4 regions of the Bradyrhizobium manausense genome follow, and region 1 is predicted to be linked to each of the others. Evidence: predicted binding sites of a transcription regulator. Region 1 holds the regulator's gene; each other region holds the start of a gene.

Region 1 (4,866 bases):
ACCGCGCTTTTGACCGGCCGCCGCGACGCCATCACCACGCCCGTCAACGACGCGATGTTCATCTCGGGCCTCGGTCATGTGCTGTCGATCTCGGGCTATCACATGGCTGTCGTCGCCGGCGTCGTCTTCTTCGCAGTCCGGGCGTTGCTCGCACTGATCCCCGGGCTCGCGGTCGGCTTTCCCATCAAGAAATGGTCGGCAGCTGCGGCGCTGGTCGCGTCCGCATTCTATTTGCTGCTCTCGGGCGCTGAGGTCGCAACGCAAAGATCGTTCTTCATGACTGCGGTGGTGCTGCTCGCTGTCATGGTCGATCGCCGCGCCATCACCTTCCGCACGCTGGCGGTGGCGGCGCTGATCGTGCTTGCGGTGGCGCCGGAAGCACTGGTGCATCCGAGTTTTCAGATGTCGTTCGCCGCGACGCTGGGGCTCGTCGCGCTGGTACAGATCGGCATGCCGAACCTGTTTGCCTCGCCGGATCATTCCGCGACCGCGCGCATCGCGCTGTGGGGCGGCCGCGAGATCGCCATGCTGTTCATGGCCTCGATGATCGCCGGGTTTGCGACCACGCCTTATGCCGCCTTCCATTTTCACCGCATCACGCCGTACGGTGTGCTCGCCAATCTTGGCGCGATGCCGGTGGTGTCCGCGCTGGTGATGCCGGCGGGGCTGCTCGGACTGCTCGCGGCACCCTTCGGACTCGACGGTGTGTTCTGGTGGCTGATGGGAATCGGCATCGACTGGATGGTGGCGGTGTCGCGCTGGGTGGCCGCGCTGCCCGGCGCGATCGGCCACGTCGCGGCCTTCGGGACTGCGCCGCTGATTGCAGCCAGCCTCGGCCTGATCCTGATGGGTCTGTTGCGCTCGCCACTGCGCTGGTCGGGCGCGTGCGTGCTCGTGGCGGCGACGATCTGGGGCCTGTCCGTCCGGCAGCCCGATATTCTCATCGCCGGCGACGGCCAGAACGTCGCGGTGCGGGGCAGGGATGGGCAACTGCATCTGATCAGGACGAAGAAGGACAATTTCCTGCTGAAGGAGTGGCTCGCGGCGGATGCTGATCCGCGCGATGCTACGAGCGCCTCGCTCGGTGATGGTGTGTCGTGCGACGAGGCCGGCTGCGTGATGCCGCTCGCCGACGGCCGCATGATTGCGCTCTCGCTACGCATCGACGCCCTGGCCGACGATTGCAGCCGTGCCGCGCTGGTGGTGACGACAAGGCCGGCGCCGCCGGATTGCGCCGCGATGGTGGTCGATCGGCCGCGTCTTGCGCGCCAGGGTGCGCTGGCGCTGACGCAGCGTGGCGACGGTTTTGCGATCCAATCGGTGAAGGCGAGGGGCGCAAACCGCCCCTGGTCGCCGGCGGCGGCCGGCGATGGAGATTTCGAACAGATCCTCATGCCGCGGTCGGCAGCTCCGCGCGCCAAAGATGCGACTCCGTCGGAGGCCGATCTTCAAGCCGAGGACTGAAGTCGACTTTTCAGCCGATCGGCAGGCGCGGGGGCGTCGTCGTGCGGCTGTCGGCGACCACTTGCGGCTTTTGCTCACGCTCGCCGAGCGGCTGCGTCACGGGCAGTTGCAGCACGGTCGCGCGCTGGCCCTCGACGAGCTGCGTCACCAGCACGTATTTGCCATCGGGGAATTCGATCGCGTCGTGATGACGATCGGGAATGTGCGGATCGATCTTGCCGAACTTGCCGACGCGCGAGTTGACGGTGCGCGTCCAGATCCACCTGTTGTCGTAACGGACGTTGTCGGCGAAGGCGAGCTCCGTTCCCGGCAGCAGGCAGACCGCGACCGACATATCGGCTTCGGAGGCGAAGCCGCGCGTCGAGGTGCCGCGGAAGGTTGTCGTGACGATCGTCTCGCCGACTTCTGCGGGACGCGTCGCAACGGCATGCAGGCTATAGTCACACATCGGGTGCTCCTCAGTCAGGATAGCAACCCGCGCCTCTGTCTTGCGAGGCGCAGGCCTCTATCAGAGTGGAAGCGTAAAAAACTCTGCCCGGTTGTAGGCAAATCTGCGGCTCGCGTGCGCGAGCCGCGATCACATTATCTTTCCCAAATCCGTAGGAACAAAGCCCACCCGCGCGCATTTTGCAGGCGCGCTACAGCGACCTGAACTGCCTTGTGCGTGCCGAGGATGTCGCGCTGGGAGAGGGGGCTGGATAGCCTGTGCAAGACCGGAAAAACTATCCAGCCGAGCGGACAATCGTCCGCTCCAATCGTCGATCGCGCGTGAGCGCTCAATACTTCCGGTACAGCCCGATCAGCTTGCCCTGGATCTTGACCCGGTTGGGCGGCAGGATGCGGACCTCATAGGCGGCATTCGCCGGCTCGAGCGCGATCGAGGCGCCGCGGCGCCGGAAGCGCTTCAAGGTTGCCTCCTCGTCATCGATCAGAGCGACCACGATATCGCCGGTGTCACAGCTCTCGTTGCGCTGGATCAGCGCCATGTCGCCGTCGAGAATGCCGGCTTCCACCATCGAGTCGCCGCGCACTTCGAGCGCATAGTGCTCGCCCGCACCGAGCATGTCGGGCGGGACGCTGATGGTGTGGCTGCGGGTCTGCAGCGCCTCGATCGGGGTACCGGCCGCAATCCGGCCCATGACGGGCACCGCGACGGGACGCTCGCCCTCTTCGGCGGACGGGCTGGACGTCGTACGCACCTTGCCGAGATTGCCCTCGATGACGCTCGGCGTGAAACCGCGGCGGCTCCCGGCGGCGGCCTGGAGCTCAGGCAGCTTGATCACCTCGATCGCGCGGGCACGGTTGGGCAGGCGGCGGATGAAGCCGCGCTCCTCCAGCGCCGTGATCAGGCGATGGATGCCTGACTTCGAGCGCAGATCGAGCGCATCCTTCATCTCGTCGAAGGAGGGCGGCACGCCGCTTTCCTTCAGGCGCTCGCTGATGAACCGCAGGAGTTCGTATTGTTTGCGCGTTAACATCTCGACCAAAATCCCCCTGACGATGTCGTTCGATTCCGAGACGCTGAATTTCAGCAATAAGCCGCTACATGCTCGAAACAAATCATGAACGGACACTATATGTTCGATACATGTTCCGCAACTGCTTAATTTACAGTGAACGCGACAAACTTCGCGGAACGGTTGCGAACGCTGCAGTCAGGCGGGCAGTCGCAACACCTCGCAGGGCGCTCCCGCTTCGGCCTTCGGCGCGAACGGCGCGCGCACGAGAAGTGCCTGTGCCGCAGCGAGATTCGCAAGCAGCGAGGAGTCCTGGTGGTTGACGGGAAGCGCGACGAGCGTGCCATCATCACGCAGATCGAGGCGCGCGCGCAGGTAATCCTCGCGCTGGTCATTGGCGCCGACGTCGCGGCCGAGCACGGCGCGTTCACGGCGGTGATGGACAACCGAGCGGCCCGACAACGCGCGAATCAGCGGCACCATGAACAGGAAGCCGCAGACGTAGGATGACACTGGATTGCCGGGCAGGCCGATCACGCGCATCGCCCCGAGCTGTCCGTTCATCATCGGCTTGCCCGGCCGCATCGCGATCTTCCAGAATGCCATCGCGGTGCCTTCGTCGCGGAGTGCCTGCTGCACCAGATCGTGGTCGCCGACCGAGGCGCCGCCGGTCGTGATCAGGATGTCGGCGCCGGATTCGCGGGCGCGGCGGATGCCTGATGCGGTTGCAGCAAGCGTGTCGGCGGCAATCCCGAGGTCGATGGTGTCGGCGCCTTCGCTGCGGGCGAGGGCGTGCAGGGCGTAACCGTTGGAATAGACGATCTGACCGTGGCCGGGTGTGCTGCCCGGCATCACCAGCTCATCACCCGTCGCGAGAATCGCGACCTTCGGACGGCGGCGGACTGCGAGCTGCGGATGATTCATGCCGGCGGCGAGCGCAAGGTCGCGCTCGGTGAGCCGCGCACCTTTGCGCAGGAGCACGTCACCCTCGCGGAAGTCGATGCCGGCCGGGCGTATATGCCGCCCGGTGACGGCGGCTTCCGTGATCGTGATGCGGCTGCCGTCGGCGACGGTGTCCTCCTGGATCACGACCGCATCCGCGCCATCGGGCACGACACCGCCGGTGAAAATCCGCACGGCTTCGCCCGAGCCGACGGTGCCTCCGTAGGGACGGCCGGCTGCGACCTCTCCAATGACAGTGAGCTGCGTGTCGACCTTGGCTGCATCAGCCGCACGAACGGCATAGCCATCCATCGCCGACATCGCCTGCGGCGGCTGCGTCCGCCGCGCCGCGACATCGCGCGCGAGCACGCGATGGAAGGCTTGATCAAGGGCGATGGTTTCTTCAGGCAGGGGCTCCGCGCCGGCAAGCACCGCGGCGAGCGCATCGGATACCGGCATCAGGGCCACGGGTGAAAACTCCAGCTGCGCCCGTTCGGGCAAATCGGCGGCGAGAGTTCTAGCCGAGTGCAGGCGCAGAGGCAAAACGGGGGGCGCGCAGGATTTATCCTGTGCCATCCGCTCGGCGACGAAGGTGGAGCATCAAATGCGTTGCGGCAAATGATCCAAACGGGCGAGGCTGACCTGGACGCGGATCGCCGTGGCGAGGACGAGAGCCACGGCCGGTGTCGGTCAGGTCCCCGGCACCTTGGCCGGACTGACGTCCGGCGCTTTTGGATCCTTGTCGGGCATAGGATCGGCCTGTGCCTTCAGGTCGGCCGCCTTGCTGATCAATTTTGCTGAAAGCTCAGAATCCGAGGTGGTCCTGGCGAATTTCATCAGCAGGGAGGCCTGCTTGGTGAGGTAGGTTTTGCCCAACACGTCGATACGTCCGATGTAGAATTCCCAACGGACTCATGAGTCCGGAGGCGGTCATTCGTTCCCGGAACTTCGTATAAAAATGCACAGAGCGTTTTGGTTCCTGGGTTCCGGGCGAAATTGTTCC
Region 2 (4,866 bases), 1.1 Mb from region 1:
GGCTCGATGGAGCCCGGCAAAGCAACGTCACTCATTGGAAATTCTCCTGTCCCAAGGCCTCGACTTTGCGCGCGGCGTGTGACAGGCGATTGAAACGGCGTGCAGGCCGCCGAAATGACGTGCGTTCTCCACGGCTTGTTGCTGTGCATCGGAGCCGCGTCAGGCGGCGCGTGGTGCTTTTTTCTGCAACGCTGCGGCGATCTTCAGGTCTTCGACAAAGCGCTGATATTCCAGCACCTTGGCCTTTGGATCGGGCAGTCGCAGCAAGTAAGACGGATGCACCGTCACCAGAGCCCTGCGTCCATCGGGGAGGTCTATGAGCCGGCCGCGGGTTTTGCCGATGGGCGTGATCTTGCCTAACACGCTTTGCGCGGCGGTGGCGCCCATCGCCACGATGAGCTCGGGCTGGATTGCCAAGACTTCCCGCTCGTACCACTGCCGGCACGCGCGGATCGCCGGTGTGGCCGGCTTCTGGTGCAGGCGGATCTTTCCGCGCGGCACGAATTTGAAATGCTTCACCGCGTTGGTGACATAGACCTTCTTGCGGTCCACACCGGCTTCCGCGAGCGCACGGTCGAGCATCTGGCCGGCCGGACCGACGAAGGGATGGCCGGCGAGGTCTTCCTTGTCGCCAGGCTGCTCGCCGACCAACATGATGGTGGCGTTGTTCGGGCCTTCGCCGAACACGGTCTGCGTGGCGTCCTTGTAGAGCGGGCAGGCGCGGCAATGCGCGGCCTCCTCGCGGAGCGCTTCGAGATCGTCGGTGGCTGATCTACGTTTCATCGGAGCCTCCGGCCGCTTCTGAGGCTTGTGCGGATCGGTTGCAGCGTTGGCGATCATGGCGCCGGTCATGCGCTCGGCGTCCTCGATCAAGGGCTTAATGATCGAGGCCTCGGGCAGGTTCCTCCAGTATTTCTTCGGCATCTCCGTCTGCATCGCCTTCACCTTGAGGCGCGCCGGATTGAAGATGCTGGCGTAGTAGCGCCGCCATGTTTCCTCCAACCGATCTTCGCCCGGTGCTTCGCTCTTGCTCACGCCCGGCGTGAACGAGAGCGCATGGCCATGCCAATGCGCGCATAGATCCGGCGTCAAGATCGACCAGGGCCTGTCGGCAAAGCGTTTTGCGAAGAATGGGGCTGCGAGCTCGACGATGTGATGCTCCGGTTCGAACCAGGCGACGTAATGCGCTTCGCGTTCGCGTCCGATTTCGCGGAAGCGCACGAAGGCGTGCATCTTGTGCTCGTCGCGATGGACCGCGCGTGCCATCGCCGTGACCTGCGCGACATCGGCATCGGTCGCGACTTCCATGAGATCGTGATTGTCCTTCAATCGCCAGAGCAAGCGGTAGAGGATCGCAAATCGCTCGCCATCGCGATGCAGGATCGCCGATTTCGCGAGGTCGACGAATGTCGCCGATACGCTGAAAGTGCCGTCATTCACCTCGAGGATCGGCGACGGTGAGGGCGGTGCGAACAAATCGGCTTCGCCACCCTGCACGGCCCAGGTGATATCGGTGGGCCGCACATGACCAAGCACAAGGGTCCGTGCGGCCGTGCGCCAGCCGTCGAAATCGGTTTGGGTGTCGAGAGTGATGTATTGCATCAGAAGCCAAACCCCAATTGCGTTGCTTTCGGCTTGAATCGTTCGATCAGCCCTGCTGCATCGAGACGGTTCGACGAAGGGCGGTGATCGCTGAGGATGATGAATGGCAGCGCCTTGTGCTTGGGCACGTGCAGCCGCGCCAGATCGGACAGGCGGATCGTGGTGGTGCGCCGTGTCGCGATGATGCGCTCGACCGCCTTGGTGCCGAAGCCCGGCACGCGCAGCAGCTCCTCGCGGCTGGCACGGTTGACGTCGAGCGGGAAGCGGTCGCGATGGCGCAGTGCCCAGGCGAGCTTTGGATCGATGTCGAGCGGCAGCATCGCGCTGTCGTCGACGATCTCGCCGACGTCAAAGCCGTAGAAGCGCATCAGCCAGTCGGCCTGGTAGAGCCGGTGCTCGCGCAGCAAAGGCGGCGCGCGCAGTGGGAGTGCGCGGCTCGCATCGGGGATCGGGCTGAAGGCGGAGTAATAGACGCGCCGAAGCTTGTACGAGCCATAGAGATTGGCGCTGGTATGGAGAATGGTGTGGTCATTGGCGCTGTCTGCGCCGACGATCATCTGCGTGCTTTGGCCTGCGGGCGCGAAACGCTGCGGCTTGGCCTTCGTTCTTGCTGCGCGGTTCTCCTCGGCTTCGTCCAGCTTCAGCCGCAGCCGGCCCATCGTGCGACGGATCGCGCGCACGTCCTTCTCCGGCGCGAATTGCTGCAGGCTCGCCGGCTCGGGCATTTCGATGTTGATGGAGAGACGGTCGGCATATTTGCCGGCCTGCGCGATCAGCGCGTCGTCAGCCTCCGGAATGGTCTTGAGATGGATGTAGCCGCGGAAGTGATGCTCCTCGCGCAGCTTTCGCGCGACGCTGACCACTTGCTCCATGGTGTAGTCGGGGCTGCGGATGATGCCGGAGGAGAGAAACAGCCCTTCGATGTAATTGCGCCGGTAGAAGTCGAGCGTCAGCTTGACCAATTCGTCGATGGTGAAACGGGCGCGCGGCACGTTCGAGGAGGCGCGGTTGACGCAATAGAGGCAATCGTAATTGCAGGCGTTGGTCAGCAGCACCTTGAGCAGCGAGATGCAGCGTCCGTCCGGCGCGTAGGAATGGCAGATGCCCATGCCTGGTGCGGTCGAGCCCATGCCCTTGCCGTCGCTGGAATCCCGCTTCTCGGTGCCGCTGGAGGCACAGGAGGCATCGTACTTGGCGGCGTCTGCGAGAATCTCCAGCTTGCGTTGCACATCCATTATTGAATCCCTTTGATTCCGCTGATGAATCCGGCAAATCGCCAATTCGATTGACTCTTCGTGCGCCGTTAGCTTTATATTAGAACATATCATGAACAAATGAGCCAGCCACTGGTTCTCTTTTTGAGAGCCACCGGCAATCACCTCTGAAGGAGCGGCGAGCATGAGCAGCGCACGCATGAGCGCGCTTGCGACCTTGCGCAGCCAGATCGAACGGATCGAGACGGCAGAGGTCGTGCATCATCACGACCGCGTTGCGCTCGGGCACCGCGAGGTCGATCGCGCCTTGAAGGGCGGGCTCGCGCGTGCGGCGATCCATGAGGTGTTTTGCACCGGGTCTCAGGGCGCGGTCGCGACAGGCTTTGTCACCGGGCTTGCCGGCCGCGTCACGGTAAGCCGGCCACTGCTGTGGGTGCGGCAGGATTTTTCGGAACTCGAGACCGGCGCGCTGTCGATGAGCGGGCTCGCCGAGCTCGGCCTCGATCCACGCCGCGTGGTGATGGTGCGTGCGGCCGACGTGGAGAGCGCGCTGCGCACCTCGGCCGATGCGCTCGCCTGCGATGCGCTCGGCGCCGTCGTGCTCGAGCTCTGGGGCGAGACCAGACAATTCGATCTGGTGGCGAGCCGCAAGCTGACGCTGGCCGCGCAATCATCCGGCGTCACCGGCTTGCTGCTGCGGATGGCAGCGCAACCGCTGCCGTCGACTGCGGAGACGCGATGGATGCTGCGCGCGGCGCATTCGCCGCCGGGGTCTGCGTGGAGTGCCTGGGGCGCGCCGCGCTTCGATGTCGAGCTGTTGCGCAATCGTCATGGCCCGTGCGGTCGATGGATCATGGAATGGAAATGTGATGAGTGCCAGTTCACTGAACCGTCGGCGGATCCTCAGCCTGTGGCTGCCGCGCCTGCCCATCGACCGGATCCAGCGGTTTCTTGGCAGCGCCGGGCTGGGTAAGGCCAATGAGCCCAGCATCGTCGTCATCAAGGACAACAATGCGCTGGTGATCCATGCGCTGGATGAGGCCGCCGAACGCCTCGGTCTGCATATTGGTCAGCCGCTCGCCAATGCGCGGGCGATGTGTCCGGACTTAAAGGTGTTCGACGCCGATGTCGTGGCCGATACGAAGACGCTCAGCGACATCGCCGATTGGTGCGACCGCTTCACGCCGCTGGTGGCGCTCGATGCGCCGCATGGGCTGTTCCTCGACATCACCGGCTGCGCGCATTTGTTTGGCGGCGAGGCTGCGCTGTTGCAGACGCTGGTCCGTGCGCTGGCGCGCCAGGGCTTTGCCGTCAGCGCCGCGATTGCCGGCACCTCGGTCTGCGCGCGCACGCTGACGCGGCAGGCCACGAACAGCATCGTTGCGGATGGCGCGGAGGCCGCGGCGATCGACCGGTTTCCGGTGTCCGCGCTCGGTGCGGACGAGACGATCACCACCGGCCTCCGCCGTGCCGGCTTGAAGACCATCGGCGATGTTGCATCGCGCAGCGCCTCCGAAATCACGGCACGGTTCGGCGCGCGGTTCTCCACGCTGCTCGCGCATGCGCTGGGGCAGGGTGATGCGCCGATCAGCCCGCGCAAGCCGCTGCCGGATTACATCGTGGAAAAGCGTTTTGCCGAGCCAATCGCGACCGACACCATGATCGCGATGACGCTGTCGCGCCTGGCCGACACGTTGATCGCCTCCATGGAGAAGCAAGGCAAAGGCGCGCGCCGCCTGGAGGCTGCGTTCTTCCGCACCGACGGCGTCGTGCGCGCGATCATGGTCGAGACCGGGCGGCCCGTGACACGAAGCGCCGTCATCGACCGGCTGTTTCGCGAGCGTCTCGATGCACTCGCCGATCCGCTCGATCCCGGCTTCGGCTTCGACATGGTGCGGCTGTCGGCGAGCCGCACCGAGATCGTGGTGCAGGAGCAGCGCGATCTCGACGCCCATGTCCATGACAGTGACGAACTCGCTGCGCTGATCGACCGCATCGCCGCGCGCATCGGCGGCAGGCGCGTCGTCGTGCATCTACCCGGGGATACCCA
Region 3 (4,866 bases), 1.6 Mb from region 1:
GAGCGAAGAACGACGCAGCATGGCGATCGCCGCCGGCAAGATGGGATCATGGGACTGGGACTGGGTCAACGGCGACTGGATGTGGGACGAAGGCCAGTACCGCATTTTTGGCGTGACGCCGGAGACCTTCAATGTGACCTCGGCCAACGTCCAGGCGCTGCTGCATCCTGATGACGCCGACCAGTTCAGCCAGGCAATCGCCGCGTTCAACACCGGCTCCCATGCCTATGAAGGCGAATTTCGGATCCGCCGGCCCGATGGCGAGGTGCGCTGGTGCGTCGGCACGGCGGCTGCGACGGTGGATCCGGGCGGTCGTGTCGTGCAGGTGAGCGGCGTGACCGTCGACATCACCGAGCGCAAACGCGCCGAGGAACGGCAGAATCTGCTGGCGCGCGAAGTCGATCACCGGGCCAAGAACGCGCTGGCGCTGGCACAGTCGATCGTGCGCCTGACCCGCGCCGACGAGGTCAAGGCCTACGTCAACGCGGTCGAGGGTCGCATCAATGCACTGGCGCGCGTGCACACCATCCTGTCGCTGTCGAGCTGGCAGGGCGCCGAACTCTCCAAACTGATCGAGGAAGAGCTTGCGCCCTATTCGCTCGGCGGACAGATCAAGCTTGCGGGCCCCGAAGTGCAATTGCTGCCGGCGACCGCCCAGACATTGGCGCTGGCGTTGCACGAGCTCTTCACCAATTCAGCGAAGTATGGCGCGCTCTCGACCCGGTCAGGACGGCTCGCGATCGGCTGGCAGGCCGAGAACGATCTTCTGACCTTGACTTGGGAGGAAACAGGCGGGCCGCTGGTGAGGACGCCGAAATCGCGTGGCTTCGGAACGAGAAGCCTGCTGGCCAGCGTCGAATCCCAGCTCGGCGGACAGGCGCAGTTCGATTGGCGTTCGGAGGGCCTGCTGTGCCGTCTCGAGGTGCCGTTGACTCGCAAGAGTGCGGAAACGGCAGCGGCGCAGGAGAAGTTCGAGGCCAGCTCTCCCGAACTCCAGCGCGCGTCGGGCTAGCGCGACGCAACCACTTTCAATCGTGGCATCACCGGCGACGGCTCATCGGCGACACGCCCTTCAAGCCAGGCTTCCGTTTGTGAGAGATCGCGCAACGCCGTTGCATAGCGGCAGGCTGCGCTACGCTCCGCGCCGCGCGGCAGCTTGCGCGCCTTGCGCAGCATGTCGGCCGCCGCATTCCGGTAGGCCAGCGAGCGATAGAGAAAGACCACCTTACCCATATCGAATGTTCCCGTGTTGATGGCGTTCATCTTCGCAAGGTCGTCATGAACGCCGGATGAAGCGGGTGATGACAATTCCTTGACGTGCGATGGAACTCGCGAAGAGAGCTCGCGTTTGCCTGCCAGATCGAGCGGCAGAGTCATGCGCACGAACAAGTCGCCCAATAAGTCGTCAAGCCTGGTCTCCCCAACCGGAATCATCAAACTGATGACGCATGCGATGATGGGCGCGGCGCTGGGTCTTGGCTTCACGCTTGCGCTGATCCTGGCCAATCCTGCGGTCGCGGAGTTGCTGAATCATGGCGGGAGAGCGGCCGTCTTCGTCTTTGCCGCTACCTTTGTAACGACGTTTGCCATCGGTGCCGCGCTGACGGGAGTTGTGTTCATCCTCAACGAGGACAAGGAATCTTGAAGCGCGCGTGAAACGCGTGCGACGCTTTATTCGGAACTCCTGCAGCAAATGACGGTTGGCTGCCTGCGTCAATTTAACTCAGGGAGTTCCCTCACATGAAGACGACCAGGCTCGCTCTCGCGGTGATGTTGGTAACCGGCCTCGCCGCCGCGCCGTTCGCGGCTCAAGCGAAATCGCACAAGAAGCATCACTCCTCGATGTCGCAGACGACGACGGGCGCCAACATGAAGAAAACCGTTCCTCCCGATGCGTCCGGCCAGGGTGGTGCTGGTCCCGGCAGCGATCACGGCGGCAGCATGACCAAGCCCCAGAACGGAATGAGCAAGTAGGTACGAACTCACCCAGAAGCCCCGCGGCGACGCGGGGCTTTTCATTTGCTGTTGCGATGCCGGTCTCGATCAGCGGCCAAGCAGACGCCAGCAAGCGCGATGCTGTCGTTGCTGAAACAGCGCTCGCGTCCGGCAGTCATATCAGCGCCACATCGTCGGCGCGCGGATCAGCACATCCCGGCCGGCTTGCCTTAACTCGTCGGCCGAGCAGTGTCCCGATCGAACAAGATCATTCAGTCGTGCCGCAACGCGTTCGCGCGTCGCCATTTGGGGCGGGGCAAGGCCGGCACAGACTTCTTCGAGCACCGCCTGCAGCAGGGCGGTCATTTCGGCATCCGGCATCGACGAGCTCCGGCATGTCGCGTTGCGCGACCGCTTTAGCTGCGTCGGATGTCAGTGATGTTAAGGCGGCGACTTGAGGTGTCTGTCTTCACCAAATGGTCGAGCTGTGCCCGCTTACGCGCGATCAGGAGCTGAGCCGCGGCATCGTCGAGGCCCTCACGCTGCAACTGCCTGATGGCGGAGCCCAGTTCGAGGATCTCGGCGCGCAGTTTCAGAATCCGGTAGGTGTCCGGGTCTTCTTCCACCGCCTGCCTCCATCTGCCACCGACATGGCCTGTCTCAACGGCGCGTCGGCCTGCTTTCGCTCTTCAACAAACGAAGACGCACCCGGTCGCGGATGTCGGGCAAAACTTCGCCGCCCCCGGCCGTCTTCCATTCGCCGATCAGCAGATTGATTTTCCGGCGCAGATCCATCTGCGCCTGGGCCCGTTCGGTGCAGTCCCGATCGCGATTGACGAGATCGCGCACGGACGCCTCAACATCGGCCATTTCCAGCCTCAAGGCGCTGATTTTACGTCGAATTTCATTAATTCTGTTGTCCATGGCTTGTTAGAACAAAATAAGAACATATAGTCAAGCCACGAATTCACGATGGAGAGCGGACATGCAGGTTCAGGGTAAATACGACGCCAAGGCTTTTCTCATGGAGCAGATGACCCGGGCGCAGGGGCTGCGACTGAAGCGGCTGAGCGAAGAGGCCTACCAGCCCGCGCAATATGATCGCGCCCTCTCCTCTGCCGAAGCCGCGCGCCGCATCCAGGTGCTTGAAGCGGAGATCGAACTCGCAAACTCCTTCTGAGAGCCGCGGCCGGCGCCTTTGGAACGTTGCGTCAGCACTCCTGTTCTCTCCCGAGGTCAAGGGAGAGAGTTGATGGCACGCAAGGCAAAGAAGCGCCGCTACGCGCGCAGCGCCGGCAACGATGTCGAGCGCGAGATGCGCCGTTACAAGAAGGGCACGGCGAAGAGCGGACCCGGCGGTCGCGGCGGACGCGTGAAGAGCCGCAAGCAGGCGATCGCGATCGGCCTGTCGGAAGCGCGCGCGAAGGGCAAGAAGGTGCCGAAGAAGGCATCGAAGCGAAAGACGTCCAAGAAAAAGACGTCCAAGAAGAAGACGACCAAGAAGAGCTCGAAGCGCAAATCCGCCAAGCGTTGACGATGACCGGCGTCAGATCATGCTGCCGGGCATGAAGCAGCGAATCGAAACGCCGAATACGGTCTTGACCGGCCAGACCATGGTGCGGCCGGCGCGGTTCGGCTCCGTGATCACGGCGTCGTCGGGGACGTCGACCCACTCCCCGTCAAGACGGACCCGATAGTGCCCGTTGTGCGAATCCCAGTCGGGATCGGCCACGGCCACACCGTCGGCATCCGAGCAGCACGGACCGAGATGGCTGCGCAAACTGTCGAACCAGGGTTTCAGCGGTGAGTCTGTGAAGCGGCCGTCATCGCGCCCCATGGCGCTTCCGGTCGACAACACGAGCGGCGCCGCGAGCAGCGCAATCTTCAGCGAGAGCTTCAATCGATCCATGTCGGCACCGATCAAATGCGAACCGCCGGCCGGTTTCACGGAAGCAGCCGGACGTCCGAAGTTCCACTCCTGCAATTTGCCTTGGCGCCTTCATTGCCGCCAAGGCACAACACGCGACTCCGAAGTCTGACGAGCGAACGCGGCTTTTTCGAGCGAACCCGTCACCATTGCTGCCGTTAACGAGAATGTTATCGGTGCCTGTGGGTATCTCGCAAGCGCGCACGAAAAAGGCGGCCCGCAGGCCGCCTTTTGAATTTGCCGTCGCGACCAAGAGCTCAGGCGAGCGGCACCGCGACGAACCGGGTCGCCTCCGCATTCTTCACCTGTAACAGCACGCTGTTCTTGCCTGACGATTTGGCCTGCGCCAGCTCGGAGCGGACGTCGCCGACATTGGCGACGGCCTTGCCGCCGACATTGAGGATGACGTCGCCGGTCTGGATCCCGCGCTGTGCCGCCGGGCCCTGCGGATCGACCTCGGTGACCACGACACCTTTCTGGCCTGCGCCCTGGACGTCGCCGGCCGGCGCGAGGGCAAGGCCGAGGCGCGGCGTGCCGGGAGCCTGCTGCATCTTGCCATCATCAGCCTTGGCCTGGCGCTCGTTCGGCAGTTCGCCGAGCGCCAGCGTCACTGTCTTGGCGTCACCCCCGTGAACGACGTCGAGCTTCACGGACGACCCCGGCGCCAGCCCGGCAATGGTGCGGGCGAGATCGCGAGAGTCCTTGATCGCGGTGCCGTTGACGGCGGTGATGACGTCACCCGCCTCGATGCCGGCCTTCGCCGCCGGGCTACCGTCCTGCGGGTTGTCGACGATCGCGCCGCGGGCCGCCTTCAGGCCGAGACTATCGGCGATCTCTGCGGTCACCGGCTGCACCTGCACGCCGAGCCAGCCGCGGGTGACGGCGCCCTTGTCCTTCAGCTGCGCGACGACGAGCTTGGCCGTCGAGGACGGAATGTCGAAACCGATGCCGACCGAGCCGCCGGAGGGCGAGTAGATCGCGGTGTTCACGCCGATCACGTTGCC
Region 4 (4,866 bases), 110 kb from region 1:
CGAGGGTGGCGGTGATCTTGTTGTCGATCCAGGCATAGCCGCCGGTGCCGTACAGCAGCACGTTGTTGACAGCCCAGCCAATGCGGCCGCGCACGGTGCCCATCGCATCCGTCTTTGAGCTCACGCTGGTCGGGATCGCGCCGAGGCCGGGAACGATCACGACGCCAGCGGCAGAAGCGTTGACGTCAGCCCAGGCGCCATCGGCCTCAACGCCAAACACGACGTTGCCGGTCTGCCAGTTGTAGCCGGCGGTGCCGCCGACGAAGCCGCCCTGCATGCGCGGGGAGTTTGCATCTTCCCAAGCGCCGCCACCGACGACACCGAGGTAGAAGCCGGTCCAGTTATAGACCGAGGCCACGGCGACCGGAGCCTTGGTGTAGTGGCGAGCCGCCAGGTCGGCAGCCGAAGCGGCGCCAGTGAGGGCGATCAGAGCGACCGAAGCCAACAAGATCTTTTTCATTTTCAACCTAATCCCAGTCCCAGTTTCTGTTGTTGCCTTCCGTGCGCCGGAAGGGCAGCGGACGTCTTGGTCCAACTGATGTCGTGCTTACACCACTGAAGCCATAAGTTGTGTCTCCGAAAAGTCACAACAGATACAAAATGTAATACTCGCTGACCTATAGTTCCCCAGTGGGAACACGCAGCAAAAAGGCCGGCGCGAGGCCGGCCTTTGATCTGCGAGCAATTTCAGAGAGATCAGTACTTCGCGATGACCGGGCCGCCCCAGCGATAGTTGATGCGGACGAGACCCATGTCGACGTTCTGGCTGATGCGGTCGGTCTGGAATGCGCCGCCGCCGACAGGTGCGTTGAGCGTGAGCGTCCGATCGCCGAGGAAGATGTGGTCGTATTCGAAGCCCACGGTCCAGTTCGGCGCGAAGCCGAACTCGAGCCCGGCGCCCACCGTGCCACCCCAGCGGGTGTCGCTGCTGGAGGCGAGCAGGGTGCCCGCGCCGACGAAGCCGGGCGCGGTGTAGATGTCGAACTTGTCCGCGACCACGGCGCCGCCGCCCTTCACGTAGAACAGCACGTTGTTCCAAGCATAGCCGATCTGGCCCGTGAACAGGCCGAATGCGTCAATCCTCGATCGGTTACGCTGGGTCAGGATGAAATTGCTGACATTGTCGCCGGAGAAGTCGGCCCAGTTGCCCTGACCTTCGAGGCCGAACACCCAGTTGCCCGATTGCCAGCGATAGCCGACCTGGCCACCGATCGTGCCGCCGGTGGCGTTGTGGCAGCCTTCGGCTCCGAGGAATACACCGCCGCCGAGAACGAGGTTGTCCCAGCATTTGTGGCTCGAACCGCCGCCGCCGTTGATGCCGATGTAGAAGCCGCTCCAATCGTAGATGGTGGCGATCATCGGGGCCGGCGCCTTGGTGTAGGGACGGGCCGCAAGATCCGCGGCACTCGCCGGTGCAGACAAGCCGAGCGCAACAATACCAATTGTACCAAATAGAATTTTCTTCATTGCAGTCTCCCCAGTGTCGTCCGCTTCAGAAGTCCCCCGAAGCGGTCAATCAGGCGCGACGCCCATAAGAACCAATTCCGAGGCAAGCGTAGTCCAAGCGGGAGGGCGAGTCCGTCGCTGGAATGCAACACTCGCTGGTCAACTGACATGCACGTAACCTAATGAATGTTAAAGCATTTTCCGATGTCGTTGGGTTCCAATGCATGGCGACGTGCACAGCGGCACCGGATACCTGCATACACGCTTGGGTCGCATCGATTTTGATCAAGGAACAAATCTGGAACAAATGTCCGGCTGATGCTATATGTGGGGATAACCGAGGGTGCGGCGGGCCGATCGACCCTTGTAAGCGTATAGGGTCGGCCCAACAGGCGGCAGCGCGGGCGCGCCTTCGAAATTCAGTGGCATTTGGAGTGGAGAGCGGCGATGGCGGGAAGCGTCAACAAGGTCATTCTGGTTGGAAATCTCGGCAAGGATCCGGAAATCCGCCGCACCCAGGACGGGCGGCCGATCGCCAATCTGAGCATCGCGACGTCGGAGACCTGGCGCGACAAGAACAGCGGCGAGCGCAAGGAAAAGACCGAGTGGCATCGCGTCGTGATCTTCAACGAAGGGCTCTGCAAGGTCGCCGAGCAGTATCTGAAGAAGGGCGCCAAGGTTTACATCGAGGGCGCGCTTCAGACCCGCAAATGGACCGATCAGCAGGGTGCCGAGAAATACTCCACTGAAGTCGTGCTCCAGGGCTTCAACTCGACGCTGACGATGCTCGACGGCCGCGGCGGTGGCGGAGGAGGCGGCAGCTTCGGCGACGAGCCGGGCGGCGATTTCGGCTCGTCCGGTCCCGTCAGCAGCGCACCGCGCCGCCCCGTTGCCGCCGGCGGCGGTGGCCGCAGCAACGACATGGACGACGACATCCCGTTCTGAGGCGGAGGAGAGCTTCGCTCCGAACTTTGCCTGGCTCGCGTAATGCGGCAGGATTTCTTGCCAATCGACCGGGTGGCCTCGGGTTTTCCGGGCTGCCTCATGTATCGCCTCAAGCCTTTGACGGGGGCGCGATGTGAATTTTGGCCAGAGGTCGCGATGTGAGTCTCGCGCCGCTGCTTGATGCGGCTCCGGCGATCCCGCTGCACGCCTTTGCGGCGATGACGGCGTTTATGCTCGGCCTCGTCCAGTTCGCGGCCCCCAAAGGCACCCTGCCGCACCGCGCTGGTGATGCTCCCGCTCGCAGTCTGGCGGGCGCATACCCTTCGGATTGCCGATCACCGGCGCATCATGATCCTCATGTTTGCGGGCGCGCGGGTGGTGGCGTGTCTGTTCACGCTGGTGCCAGGACGGATCATGCACCGGGTGATTTTCGGTGGTTGAACGGCGGTCCCGGCCGGCTTGTTCGGCCTCGATTCAAAATGGTGCCGCGCAGGGCGTAAGTCTCTGGAAAAACAGTCGGAAAAAGCGCTTCCTGGAAGCCTCCAAGGGTGGTTATCAGGGACCCGATGCGCTATATGATTCCCAGATAAAATTTCACCGGATTCCCCCTTGGCTGACGACGACAACAAGCCCGGCGACCAGCCGGCGCAACCCTCGGACATTCGCCCCGTCTCCATCTTCGAGGAGATGAAGAAGTCGTATCTCGACTACGCCATGAGCGTGATCGTGGCGCGCGCATTGCCCGATGCCCGCGACGGCCTGAAGCCGGTGCATCGCCGCATCCTGTACTCGATGAACGAGCAGGGGCACACGCCCGACAAGAAGTACGTCAAATCCGCCCGCGTGGTCGGTGACGTCATCGGTAAGTATCACCCGCACGGCGACCAGTCGATTTACGACGCCATGGTCCGCATGGCGCAGGACTTTTCGATGCGCGTGCCGCTGATCGACGGCCAGGGCAATTTCGGTTCCGTCGACGGCGATCCCCCGGCCGCCTATCGTTACACCGAAGCGCGCCTGACGAAGGCGGCGCTCGCGCTGCTGGCTGATATCGACAAGGACACCGTCGACTTCCAGCCGAACTACGACAACAACGAGACTGAGCCGTCGGTTCTTCCGGCGAAGTTCCCGAACCTTCTCGTCAACGGCGCCGGCGGTATCGCGGTCGGCATGGCGACCAACATCCCGCCGCACAATCTCGGCGAGGTCATCGATGCCTGTGTCGCGCTGATCGACAACCCCGCGCTGACCATCGATGAGCTCATCAACATCGTGCCGGGACCAGATTTTCCGACCGGCGGCGTCATTCTCGGGCGCCAGGGCATCCGCTCCGCCTATCACCTCGGCCGCGGCTCGATCGTCATGCGCGGCAAGGTCGAGTTCGAGACCATCCGCAAGGATCGCGAGGCGATCATCGTCACGGAGATTCCTTACCAGGTGAACAAGGCGACGATGGTCGAGCGCATCGCCGAGCTGGTCAAGGAAAAGAAGATCGAGGGCATCGGCGACCTGCGCGATGAATCCGATCGCGACGGCTACCGCGTCGTCATCGAACTAAAACGCGACGCCGTGCCGGATGTGGTGCTGAACCAGCTCTACAGGTTCACGCCGCTGCAGACGAGCTTCGGCGTCAACATGGTGGCGCTCGACAGCGGCCGTCCGCGGATCATGCATCTGAAGGACCTGCTGGCGATCTTTGTCGACTTCCGTGAGCGGGTCGTCACGCGGCGCACCAAGTACCTGCTCGCCAAGGCGCGCGATCGAGCCCACATCCTGGTCGGTCTGGCGATCGCGGTCGCCAATATCGACGAGATGATCCGCGTCATCCGGACCTCGCCCGACCCGACCACCGCGCGTGACACCCTGATGTCGCGCGACTGGCCGGCCCGGGATGTCGAGGACATGCTGACGCTGATCGACGACCCGCGCCATCGCATCAGCGAGAACGGCACGATCCGGCTGTCGATGGAACAGGCGAGGGCCATCCTCGACCTGCGCCTGCAGCGCCTTACTGCACTGGGCCGCGACGAAATTCGCGAGGAGCTCGACAAGCTCGCCGGCGAGATCGCCGACTATCTCGACATCCTGCGCTCGCGCGAGCGCGTGCTGACCATCATCAAGACCGAGCTTGCGGAGGTGAAGGCCGAGTTCGCCACGCCGCGCAAGACGTTGATCATGGAGCAGGAGGGCGAAGTCGAGGACGAGGACCTGATCCAGCGCGAGGACATGGTCGTCACCGTTTCGCACGCCGGCTACGTCAAGCGCGTGCCGCTGTCGGCCTATCGTGCCCAGCGCCGCGGCGGCAAGGGCCGCGCCGGCATGCAGACCCGCGACGAGGATTTTGTTAGCCGCCTGTTCGTGGCCTCCACGCACACGCCGGTGCTGTTCTTCTCGTCCCGCGGCCAGGTCTACAAGGAGAAGGTCTGGCGGCTGCCGATGGCCGCGCCGAACGCACGCGGCAAGGCGCTGATCAAT

Evidence for each region. The regulator LexA, encoded in region 1, represses DNA repair genes until DNA is damaged. The targets are predictions, from matches to a motif close to TGTTCNNNNTGTGTTCNG.
Region 2: JQ631_RS03600 (putative DNA modification/repair radical SAM protein) is a predicted target of LexA. The motif match lies at 2,918-2,935, and genes of this name have one in related genera.
Region 3: JQ631_RS01335 (DUF3072 domain-containing protein) is a predicted target of LexA. The motif match lies at 2,867-2,884, and genes of this name have one in related genera.
Region 4: JQ631_RS09265 (single-stranded DNA-binding protein) is a predicted target of LexA. The motif match lies at 1,735-1,752, and genes of this name have one in related genera.

Annotation. Positions count from the first base shown of each region.
Region 1 covers NZ_JAFCJI010000001.1:1,868,830-1,873,695, forward strand. Annotated here, with positions in the region: gene JQ631_RS08730 (ComEC/Rec2 family competence protein) at 1-1,464, shown strand, start outside; gene JQ631_RS08735 (hypothetical protein) at 1,475-1,912, opposite strand; gene lexA (transcriptional repressor LexA) at 2,241-2,942, opposite strand; gene JQ631_RS08745 (molybdopterin molybdotransferase MoeA) at 3,120-4,331, opposite strand; gene JQ631_RS08750 (hypothetical protein) at 4,554-4,742, opposite strand.
Region 2 covers NZ_JAFCJI010000001.1:769,991-774,856, forward strand. Annotated here, with positions in the region: gene JQ631_RS03590 (inorganic phosphate transporter) at 1-35, opposite strand, end outside; gene JQ631_RS03595 (UdgX family uracil-DNA binding protein) at 160-1,602, opposite strand; gene JQ631_RS03600 (putative DNA modification/repair radical SAM protein) at 1,602-2,837, opposite strand; gene JQ631_RS03605 (ImuA family protein) at 3,001-3,789, shown strand; gene JQ631_RS03610 (Y-family DNA polymerase) at 3,686-4,866, shown strand, end outside.
Region 3 covers NZ_JAFCJI010000001.1:280,808-285,673, reverse strand. Annotated here, with positions in the region: gene JQ631_RS01370 (sensor histidine kinase) at 1-1,012, shown strand, start outside; gene JQ631_RS32230 (hypothetical protein) at 1,009-1,377, opposite strand; gene JQ631_RS01360 (hypothetical protein) at 1,376-1,645, shown strand; gene JQ631_RS01355 (hypothetical protein) at 1,741-1,974, shown strand; gene JQ631_RS01350 (hypothetical protein) at 2,116-2,316, opposite strand; gene JQ631_RS01345 (hypothetical protein) at 2,352-2,561, opposite strand; gene JQ631_RS01340 (hypothetical protein) at 2,596-2,805, opposite strand; gene JQ631_RS01335 (DUF3072 domain-containing protein) at 2,921-3,115, shown strand; gene JQ631_RS01330 (DUF6496 domain-containing protein) at 3,188-3,469, shown strand; gene JQ631_RS01325 (hypothetical protein) at 3,482-3,844, opposite strand; gene JQ631_RS01320 (Do family serine endopeptidase) at 4,120-4,866, opposite strand, start outside.
Region 4 covers NZ_JAFCJI010000001.1:1,978,909-1,983,774, forward strand. Annotated here, with positions in the region: gene JQ631_RS09255 (outer membrane protein) at 1-460, opposite strand, end outside; gene JQ631_RS09260 (outer membrane protein) at 697-1,467, opposite strand; gene JQ631_RS09265 (single-stranded DNA-binding protein) at 1,894-2,391, shown strand; partial or broken gene JQ631_RS32285 (DUF2306 domain-containing protein) at 2,550-2,832, shown strand; gene gyrA (DNA gyrase subunit A) at 3,001-4,866, shown strand, end outside.